One region of the Mesorhizobium sp. WSM4308 genome, then DNA from elsewhere that is predicted to be linked to it. Evidence: predicted binding sites of a transcription regulator. Region 1 holds the regulator's gene; each other region holds the start of a gene.

Region 1 (3,276 bases):
GCGCCAGGCTGGCCGGCCCTCACGCACCGAGATCGCCGCGACCACCGGCCTCAGCCATTCGACCATATCGGCGATTTCCTCAGACCTGATCGGCGAAGGCATCCTGGCCGAGGGCAAGCCGAGCGAGGCCGGCGCGCTGAAACGCGGCAGGCCGCAGGTCGGCCTCGGCCTCACTCCGGAGGCCGCGGCTGTGATGACCGTGGTGCTGTCGCTGAATTTCCTGTCGGTCGCAGTCATCGACTATGCCGGCCAGGTGATATCTGAAGAACAGCGCCGGCTGGACACGCTGACCATGTCGCGCGAGGCGCTGATCGGCGAATGCGTGGCCATCGTAAGGCGGCGCCTCGAAGATCCCGACATTGACGTGCGCAGCGTCGCCCGCATCGCGCTGGCGATCCAGGGCATCACCGATACCGAGGCCCGGGCGATGCTGTGGTCGCCGATCACGCCGCAGACCGACATCGCCTTCGCCGACATACTCGAAGCCGAGTTCGGCATCCCCGCCACCATGGAAAACGACTGCAACATGATGGCGGTGGCGCTGCGCAGGCGCGATCCCGAGCGCTACCGCGACGACTTCATCGCCATCCTGCTTTCGCACGGCATCGGCATGGGGCTGGTGCTGAAGGGCGAGCTGTTCACCGGCACCCATTCCTCGGGCGGCGAGTTCGGCCACATGATCCATCGGCCCGGCGGCGCGCTCTGCCGCTGCGGGCGGCGCGGCTGTGTCGAGGCCTATGCCGGCAATTACGCCATCTGGCGCAATGCCAGGCAGCTCGGCGAGGACACCGAGCCGGTGGCCGATGTCAGCGACGCGCAGATGCGGGCGCTGGCCGCGACGGCACGGGAACGGGACGGACCCGAGCGCGAAGCCTATCGCAAGGCCGGCGAGGCACTGGGTTACGGCCTCGGCAGCCTGTTCGCGCTGATCGATCCGGCGCCCGTTGCCATGGTCGGCGTCAGCGCCGCCGCCTTCGATCTCATCGAGCCGGCATTGCGCGAGGCGATCGCCCAGACCGCTGGTGGCCAGCACTCGGAATCGATCTCCTTCGACACCGAACCGAACGAACTGCCGCTGATCCGCGAAGGTTGCGCCATGCGCGCGCTGACCTTCGTCGACCAGGAGATTTTCGCGCCGGGCGTGCAGGCAAGAACGGGTGCCGGAAAGAACGTTGCCTGACGGTCAGGACGAAACTCGATCATTCTGAACGACCGCGTTCGGCCCGTTGCGACATCAATTGGCAATGTGTCTGCCTGTATGATCTGCTGATGTCCCGTTCGTTGGTGATCAACTTCAACATAGATCAGGCCGAGTTTTACGGCCTCGTCCATCGTGTTCGCAACTTCGGCGAGGACGTCTACCGCTTCCTGCGAACCAACGGCTGGGGCGAAATTATTATCGGCGAGGTCGACGCGGCCACTACGCAGCTGATCATTCGAGACATCAAACATTCAAAGCTCCAGCGCGTTGCTGTATGGGTCGAAGAGGAGATGAGGCGGCAACATCTGTTGGGAGAAGTCGAAGTCCGCTGATCACCCTCTTCACGGCATTGGCGACTACCTGCTGATTGGAGTTTCGATCTTGGAGCCTCATCCCGATTTTATCGGGATGAGGCAAGCTCTAGTCTTCCCGGATCGCGTAGCCCGCCCCACGAATGGTACGGATGACATCCGGCATGCGACCATTGTTGACCGCCTTGCGCAACCGGCCGACATGCACGTCCACGGTACGCTCGTCGATGTAGATCGTCTCGCCCCAGACATTGTCGAGCAGCTGGCTGCGCGAGAACACGCGGCCAGGATGGCGCATCATGAATTCGAGCAGGCGGAATTCGGTCGGCCCGAGCCGGATCTCGCTCTTCTTGCGGTAGACCCGGTGCGATTCACGGTCGAGCACGATATCGCCGACCTTGAGCACGCTGGACAGCACTTCCGGCTTGGCGCGGCGCAGCAGCGCCTTGATGCGGGCCATGAATTCCGGCGTCGAGAACGGCTTGACCAGATAGTCGTCGGCGCCGGTGGAAAGCCCGCGTACACGGTCGCTTTCCTCGCCCCGCGCGGTCAGCATGATGATCGGCAGCCGCTCGGTCTCGGGCCGCATCCGCAATCGCCGGCAGAGTTCGATGCCGGATACCGCCGGCACCATCCAGTCGAGCACGAGCAGGTCGGGCACGTTCTCCTGCAGGCGGATTTCGGCTTCGTCGCCGCGTGTCACCACCTCGACCTGGTAACCCTCCGATTCCAGATTGTAGCGGAGGAGCACGCCGAGCGGCTCCTCGTCCTCCACCACCATGATGCGTGGTGCGATCATCGGTTGGTTACCCCTGCGCTCAGGCCGCCGGCGCCGACATCGCCGTCTCGTCCTGTTTTGGACGGTTGGCGGGCAGCTGCGTGCCGGTCAGGACATAGTACGCATTCTCGGCGATGTTGGTCACGTGGTCGCCGATGCGTTCGAGATTCTTGGCGCAGAACAACAGATGCGTGCAAGCCGTGATGTTGCGCGGATCTTCCATCATATAGGTCAGCAGTTCGCGGAAGACGGAGGTGTATTTGACGTCGATGCGCTCATCGTCGGCGCGCAGCTTCGCCAGTGCCGCGGCATCGCGCGCCGCATACTCCTCGATGACGCCCTGCACCTGGATCAGCACCAGCTGCGCCATGGCGTCGATGGAATGCGACAGGTCGCGCGGCGTGGCGCTGAGGCCGACAGTACCGACGCGCTTGGCGATGTTCTTGGCAAGGTCGCCAATGCGTTCGAGGTCGCCGGCCATGCGGATCGAGCCGACGACATGGCGCAGATCGTCGGCCATCGGCTGGCGCTTGGCGATCAGCGTGATGGCGCGGTCGTCGAGTTCGCGCTGGCGCGCATCCATGATGGCGTCGTCGGAGACGACGCGCTGGGCGAGCGCATTGTCGGAGTTCAGCAGCGCCTTGGTGGCGCCGCCGACCATCGAGCCGGCGAGATCGCCCATGTCGCTGATCAGCCTGCTGATCTGTCCGAGATCCTCGTCGAAGGCTGCGACTGTGTGTTCGGCCATGATCCTGGTCCTCGTATGCGTGCGATCAGCCGAAGCGGCCGGTTATGTAGTCTTGCGTGCGCTTCTCGCGGGGCGACGTGAAGATCTTCTCGGTGCGGTCGAATTCGACCAGTTCGCCCAGATACATGAAGGCGGTCTGCTTCGAGACGCGCGCCGCCTGCTGCATGTTGTGGGTGACGATGACGATCGTATAGTCGGCCTGCAGCTCGTCGATCAGCTCCTCGATCTTGGCGGTCGA
Region 2 (3,276 bases), on a different contig from region 1:
GCGACCAGCGTGGCAAGCGTCGCGGCATCCTCGATTGCCATTGCCGCGCCCTGCGCGGCGAACGGCGTCATCGCATGCGCGGCATCGCCGATCAGCGCAATGCCGGTTGGCATTGTCCAGGGCTGCTTCTGCTCCACGGTGTGCAGCGGCCAGGTCAACCATGGGCCGGCCATTTCCACCAGCTTGACGAGTCCTGGCGCGGTGCCGCGCATGGCGGCAGACAGGATGCCGGGATCGGCACGGCCGGACCAGCCCTCGGCGATGCGCTCGCCTTTGGTGAAGGCGACGAGATTGAAGGCGTCGCCCTTGCTGACGGGATAGGCGACCATATGGAACCCCGGATACAGGAAAGTCGTGACGCAATCGGCCGCGCCGATGGCGGCAAAGGCTTGCCCGGCGCTGCTGTCGGCCGCAACGGTGGTGCGCCAGGCCAGCTCTCCCGAAAAACGGCTTCTTGGCGATGCCATCCTTTTTGCATCGACAAGCCCGCGCACCGACGACCAGACGCCATCGGCGCCGACCAGCAAGGAGCCCTGTTCCTCTGCCGTCTTGCCGCCGATCTCGACGGTCGCCGTGATACCATGGCCGCCAGTCGCAATTTTTTCGACGCGCGCCCCGAGCGTGAGATGGATATCAGGCATCTCTGCCACACACGCCATCAGCGCAGTCTGCAGGTCGGCGCGATGGGCGACGAGATAGGGAGCGCCCCAGCGACTTTCACCTGATTGTCCCAACGGCACACGCGCCAATTGGCGTAACGTCCTGGCATCCCTCAGCACCACGGCCTCTGGTCGCACCGTCGCCGGCAGCAGCCGGTCGAGCACGCCGAGGTCACGCAGGATGCGTGTGGCGTTGGGAGAAAGTTGGAGGCCGGCGCCTACGGCTTCCAGGCGCGGCGCTTGCTCGAACACCTGCACGCGATAGCCGCGTTTGGCAAAAGCAAGTGCGGCAGTCAGCCCTGCGACGCCCGCTCCGGCGATGACGATTTGCCGGGAGCGCTGGTCGTCCATCAGGTCCGTCGGGAAAGAATCAAGCGGCCTGGTCGATGTAAAGGCAGCCTGCCGGCAGCGTTTCCGTTGCCTTCAGCTTCGGCGAATAGCGGTAAAGCGTCGAGCAATAGGGGCAGACTTTTTCATTGTCGTCGCCCATGTCGAGAAACACATGCGGGTGGTCGAAAGGCGGATTGGCGCCCGTGCACATGAATTCCTTGACCCCGATGTCGATCGCCGGATGGCCGGCATCGTTCTGGAAATGGGGAATGGAACCGCCTGCCATCGTCGTCTCCTTAACGCAGTCTCGCATGCATCTGGATCATAACAGGTCTCTTTGCAAGATCGATGAAATGAAACTGTCGCAAAACCCTGTCAGAGGATAAGTTGAGCCGGTTAAGCGTGTGACCGCGGATGCCAAGCGATTCCGCGACTGATCACGCTTCACGAAGGCATGTTTGAGCGTTCATCGTCGTCTGGCGGCGCTCCAAGGGAACGGTTGTGGGCAGGGACAATGAACGAACTGAAGCCGGTGCAGAGCGAATTCGTCAATGTCGAGGTGGCCAATTCAGAGGGCGGCAACCCGGATCGCTTCGTCAACCGGGAGTTTTCCTGGCTGCAATTCAATCGCCGCGTTCTCGAGGAATCGCTGAACACCCACCATCCGCTGCTGGAACGCGTCCGCTTCCTGTCGATCTCCGCCGCCAATCTCGATGAATTCTTCATGGTGCGTGTCGCCGGCCTCGCCGGCCAGGTGCGCGAAGGCATTACGCTGAAAAGCCCTGACGGCCGCACCCCCGAACAGCAGCTCGAACAGCTGCTGCGCGAGGTCGAGCGGCTGCAGGAAGACCAGCAGAAGAGCCTTTCGGCGCTTACCGTGCTGCTCAACAAGGAAGGCATTGAGAGCATCACGCGCGATGCGCTGACCAAGGACGAGAAGGTCTGGCTGGAAGAGCATTTCCAGGACCAGGTGTTTCCGGTGCTTACCCCGCTGTCGATCGACCCGGCGCATCCGTTCCCGTTCATTCCCAATCTCGGCTTCTCGATGGCGCTGCAGCTACGCCACCGCAAGAATGGCGAGGAGATGAGCGCGCTCTTGCGTCTGCCGGTGGCGCTGAAGCGCTTCATCCGGCTTCCCGATCGCAAGCACCATGTCCGCTTCATCCCGCTTGAGGAGGCGGTCGGTCTCTATATCGGCAAGCTGTTTCCGGGTTATGAGGTCAAGGGTTCCGGCACATTCCGCATCATCCGCGACAGCGATATCGAGGTCGAGGAGGAATCAGAAGATCTGGTGCGCCTGTTCGAGACGGCGCTGAAGCGCCGCCGCCGCGGCTCGGTGATCCGCATCGAGTTCGACAGGCTGATGCCTGCGGAACTGCGCGATTTCGTGGCCGGTGAGCTCGGCGTCTCGTCCAGCCGCATCAGCGTGCTGACCGGTCCGCTGGCGCTCAGCCAGATCTCCGAGATCGTCTCCGTCCCCCGCGACGACCTGAAGTTCACCCCCTACAATCCGCGCTTTCCTGAGCGTATCCGCGAGCATGGCGGCGACTGCTTTGCCGCTATCCGCGAGAAGGACATCATCGTCCACCACCCCTACGAATCCTTCGACGTCGTCGTGCAGTTCCTGCGCCAGGCGATGGCCGATCCGGAAGTGGTGGCGATCAAGCAGACGCTTTACCGAACCTCCAACGACAGCCCGATCGTGCGCGCGCTGGTCGACGCGGCCGAAGCCGGCAAGTCGGTGACCGCGTTGGTCGAGCTTAAGGCGCGTTTCGACGAGGAGGCCAACATCCGCTGGGCGCGCGACCTCGAGCGCGCCGGCGTGCAGGTCGTGTTCGGGTTCCTCGAGTTGAAGACCCACGCGAAAATGTCGCTGGTGGTGCGGCGCGAGGATGGCAAGCTGCGCAACTACGTGCATCTGGGCACCGGCAACTACCATCCGGTCACCGCGCGCATCTACACCGACCTGTCCTTCTTCACCACCGATCCGACGATCGCCCGCGACGTCGCCCAGCTGTTCAATTTCATCACCGGTTATGCCGAGCCGACCGCCGAAATGCGGCTGGCTATCTCGCCATTCACGCTGCGCAACCGCATCCTGCAGCACATTTCCGACGAAGTCGCGCATGCGCTGGAGGGAAAGCCGGCGCGCATCTGGATGAAGATGAACGCGCTGGTCGACCCGATCATCATCGACGCGCTCTATGATGCCAGCCGCGCCGGGGTCGAGATCGACCTCGTCGTGCGCGGCATATGCTGCCTGCGGCCGCAGGTGCCGGGCCTGTCG
Region 3 (3,276 bases), on a different contig from region 1:
CGGCCCCCAGTGTCGCCTTGACGTGCTCGGGCGTGCCGAACGCCGGAGCGCCCGACTTCATGTCGACATTGGAGGAGAAGGAACCGTAGAGCACGGGTGCGCCGGGACGCACGATCTGCGCCAGTGCCAGACCGGCCAGCGCCTCGGCATGCTGCAGCGTCAGCGCGCCGGCGACCGTGATCGGCGCCATCGCGCCTGCCAGGCAGAACGGCGTGATGACCAGGACCTGCCCGGCGCGGGCGAAGTCGATGATGCCTTGCGCCATCGGAATGTCGAGCTGGCGCGGTGAATTGGTGTTGATGATGGTGTAGCAATGGGCGCCAGCGCGGAATTCATCCTCCGACAGCCCGCGCGTCAGCCGGATCATCTCGAAGCCATCCTCGACCTGCGGCGTGCCGCGCGCGAAGACAAAGGGGAACTTGTCGGACAGCGTCAACTGCGCGCGGTTGACGGCATAGTGGCGAAAACGGTTGTCGACATCCTGCGGCTCGATGCAGGGGCAAAGCATGTGCAGTACGTCGAAATGCTGGATGAGCTTGGTCAATTCCTCGAAGGCGCCGAGCGTTCCCGGCCGGCGGCCGCGTTCGAGATCGGTGACGTTCGGCGCGCCAGCGCCGGCGAGGAACGTCATCGAGCCGAGTTCGAGCAAAAGATCGCGGCTGCGGTCGCCCGCCAGCGCTGGAATTGATTTTGGCGCCGAGGCCAATGCCGCGGCCACGATGTCGCGGCCGATGCGCACCATGTCGGTGTCCGGCTCCACAAGCGCACCGGCGCGGGCGAAAATCTCCCGCGCCTGTGGCAAGAGCACCTTGATGCCGAGTTCCTCCAGCACGCGCAGCGCCGTGTCGTGGATGGAAGCCACCTGGTCATCCGAAAAGATCGGCTGCGGCAGGAACGGGTTCTTCAGCGACCGGTAGTTGGGCCGGCGGCTGCTTTCGCTGCCGGCTTCGCCCGTGCGTCCACGCCGGCGCTCGCGCCTGCTGTCTCGTGCCTCGATCATCGAAATCCTCCTCATTGCCGCATCGCCTTGCCCGAGGGATCGTAGGGCGCCGGCGCGACGACGCGAGCCGGCCGTTCGACGCCGACAATGTGCACCGAAAGCGCCGTCCCCTCCTCGGTAAAATCGGCGTCGACCAACGCCAGCGCGACGCTCCTGCCGATCGTGTAGCCAAAGCCGCCCGACGTGACGAAGCCGACGCGCCGGCCATCGCGCCAGACCGGCTCGAAGCCGCCGGCGTCGGCCCGATGACGACTGCGCGGTTGTGCGACTTGAAGGCCTCCCTCCCGGTCTGTCAGAAGCACACCATATGCACACTAGACATAAGTGTCCAGTACTGCGCTTGCGCACCCGAACGATGCGTGGGGATCATCCATTCTTCCGCCAGAGCGCGTGTTTTTCTCGGCCTGTGAACACGCCGGCGTTCAGGCATGCCGCACTGTCACGCAAGCATCATGTTCGCGCCGTAGACCGCTTTTCGGGGGCGGCGCGCGGCAGCATCGATGTACCGCCTCTTTCAGCTTTTTCGCTCTTCGGCCGCTCCGGCGCATCTGTCACAAAGAGGATCATCCATGAAACATCTGCACCGAACCGCCTGGATCGGCGTCGCTCTGGCCTTGTTCACCGCGCTCACGCCGGCGCTTGCCGACAGCACCGCGACAGTCGGCGGCCCGGTCAACAAGGGCCTGGTCGGCGTCGGCCGCATCCCGGCCGCACAGCGCGACAAATTCGGCGAGACGTTCGGCTCGGGTTCCGGCATGGCGATCGACACATCGAGCTGGAGGCGTGATGCGGGCACCTACCAGGGTTCGCTCTGGCTGCTGCCGGATCGCGGCTACAATGTCGCCGGCACCACCGACTACCGGCCGCGCCTCAACACGATCGGCATCGAGTTCACGCCGGCAGCAGCAGGCGCCGCTGGCCAGGAACAGACCGAAGTCAAGGCGACGCTCACCGACACCATGCTTCTCACCGACGACAAGGGCGCCGATGCCACCGGGCTCGATCCGCTGTCGGATGTGCGTGCCGCCGCAGGCGACATGCCGATGCTGCCCGCCGCCACCAATGGCAAGCTCGCCCTCGACAACGAGGCGATCGTGCGCCTGCCGGACGGCTCGATGTTCATCTCCGACGAATATGGCCCCAACATCTACCGCTTCTCGGCGCAGGGCCGCCTGCTGTCGGCGACCCAGCCGCCGGCGGCCCTGGTGCCGATGCGCAAGGGCGCGCCGAACTTCTCCTCGGACAATCCGGGTCCAGGTGCCGCCGAGCCCGATCCGAAGGATCCCGAGACCGGCCGCCAGAACAACCAGGGTCTCGAAGGCATGGCGATGACGCCGGACGGCAAGTTCCTGATCGCCGTGCTGCAGTCGGCGACCCGGGAGGATGGCGGCGATTCAGGTTCGACCCGGCAAAACACCAGGGCGCTGGTCTATGACGCTTCCGACCTCGCCCATCTCAAGCTGGCGCATGAATATGTCGTTCCGCTGCCGGTGTTCAAGGACGCCAAGGGCAAGACCAAGGTCGCCGCGCAAAGCGAGATCGTGGCGCTGTCGGACACGTCCTTCCTGATGCTGACGCGCGACAGCGGCAACGGCCAGGGCGTCAAGGGCGACAGCTCGCTTCTGCGCCAGATCTTTGTCGTCGACGTTTCGGCCGCAACCGACATCGCGGGCAGCCCTTTCGACGCCGCCGACAAGCCGGTCGCGCCCAAGGGCGTGCTCGATCCGTCGGTGACGCCGGCCAGGCTGACGCCGTTCATCGACATCAACGACAATGCGCAGCTCAACCGCTTCGGCCTGCACAATGGCGCGCCGAACGACCACAACAACCTGTCCGAGAAGTGGGAAGCAATGTCGCTGGCCAGCGTGCTCGATCCACAGCTGCCCGACGACTATTTCCTGTTCGTCGCCAATGACAACGACTTCCTCGCCCAGGACGGTTTCCAGGTCGGCGCCCCCTACAAGGCCGATGACGGCGCCAATGTCGACACCATGTTCCTGGTCTATCAGGTCACGCTTCCCGGCCTCGCCAGGAAATAATCAGTACGATCCAGGCGGACGCGCATGGCGCGTCCGCCTGAGTATTCCGGTCGAACCGTCGATCGTGAAGGTACTTACTTCAAGAACTCCGCGTCCTTCGGCACGCCGGCATCGATCGGCTCAGCCGTCCTGCTCGACACCGCCATGATCTTGCCGGCGGCCGACAGGTGGGGCCGCACGAAGACCTGCGCGGGACCGTTGACGCGGCTGTAGAGGTCGATGATGTCCTGGTTCATG

The links. The regulator PhoB, encoded in region 1, activates phosphate uptake and scavenging genes when phosphate is short. The targets are predictions, from matches to a motif close to TGTCATNNANCTGTCAT.
Region 2: the regulator PhoB is predicted to act here: its motif matches at 1,339-1,355, upstream of CK227_RS19755 (RNA degradosome polyphosphate kinase).
Region 3: the regulator PhoB is predicted to act here: its motif matches at 1,438-1,454, upstream of CK227_RS18910 (esterase-like activity of phytase family protein).

The regions. Positions count from the first base shown of each region.
Region 1 is NZ_NSFW01000003.1:228,339-231,614, forward strand. Features, by position in the region: gene CK227_RS06865 (ROK family protein) at 1-1,180, shown strand, start outside; gene CK227_RS06870 (hypothetical protein) at 1,270-1,533, shown strand; gene phoB (phosphate regulon transcriptional regulator PhoB) at 1,622-2,311, opposite strand; gene phoU (phosphate signaling complex protein PhoU) at 2,331-3,038, opposite strand; gene pstB (phosphate ABC transporter ATP-binding protein PstB) at 3,064-3,276, opposite strand, start outside.
Region 2 is NZ_NSFW01000010.1:106,038-109,313, forward strand. Features, by position in the region: gene CK227_RS19745 (FAD-dependent monooxygenase) at 1-1,010, opposite strand, end outside; gene CK227_RS19750 (zinc-finger domain-containing protein) at 1,030-1,275, opposite strand; gene CK227_RS19755 (RNA degradosome polyphosphate kinase) at 1,504-3,276, shown strand, end outside.
Region 3 is NZ_NSFW01000009.1:275,144-278,419, reverse strand. Features, by position in the region: gene CK227_RS18920 (trimethylamine methyltransferase family protein) at 1-1,000, opposite strand, end outside; partial or broken gene CK227_RS18915 (glycine cleavage T C-terminal barrel domain-containing protein) at 1,012-1,242, opposite strand; gene CK227_RS18910 (esterase-like activity of phytase family protein) at 1,570-3,039, shown strand; gene CK227_RS18905 (L,D-transpeptidase) at 3,114-3,276, opposite strand, start outside.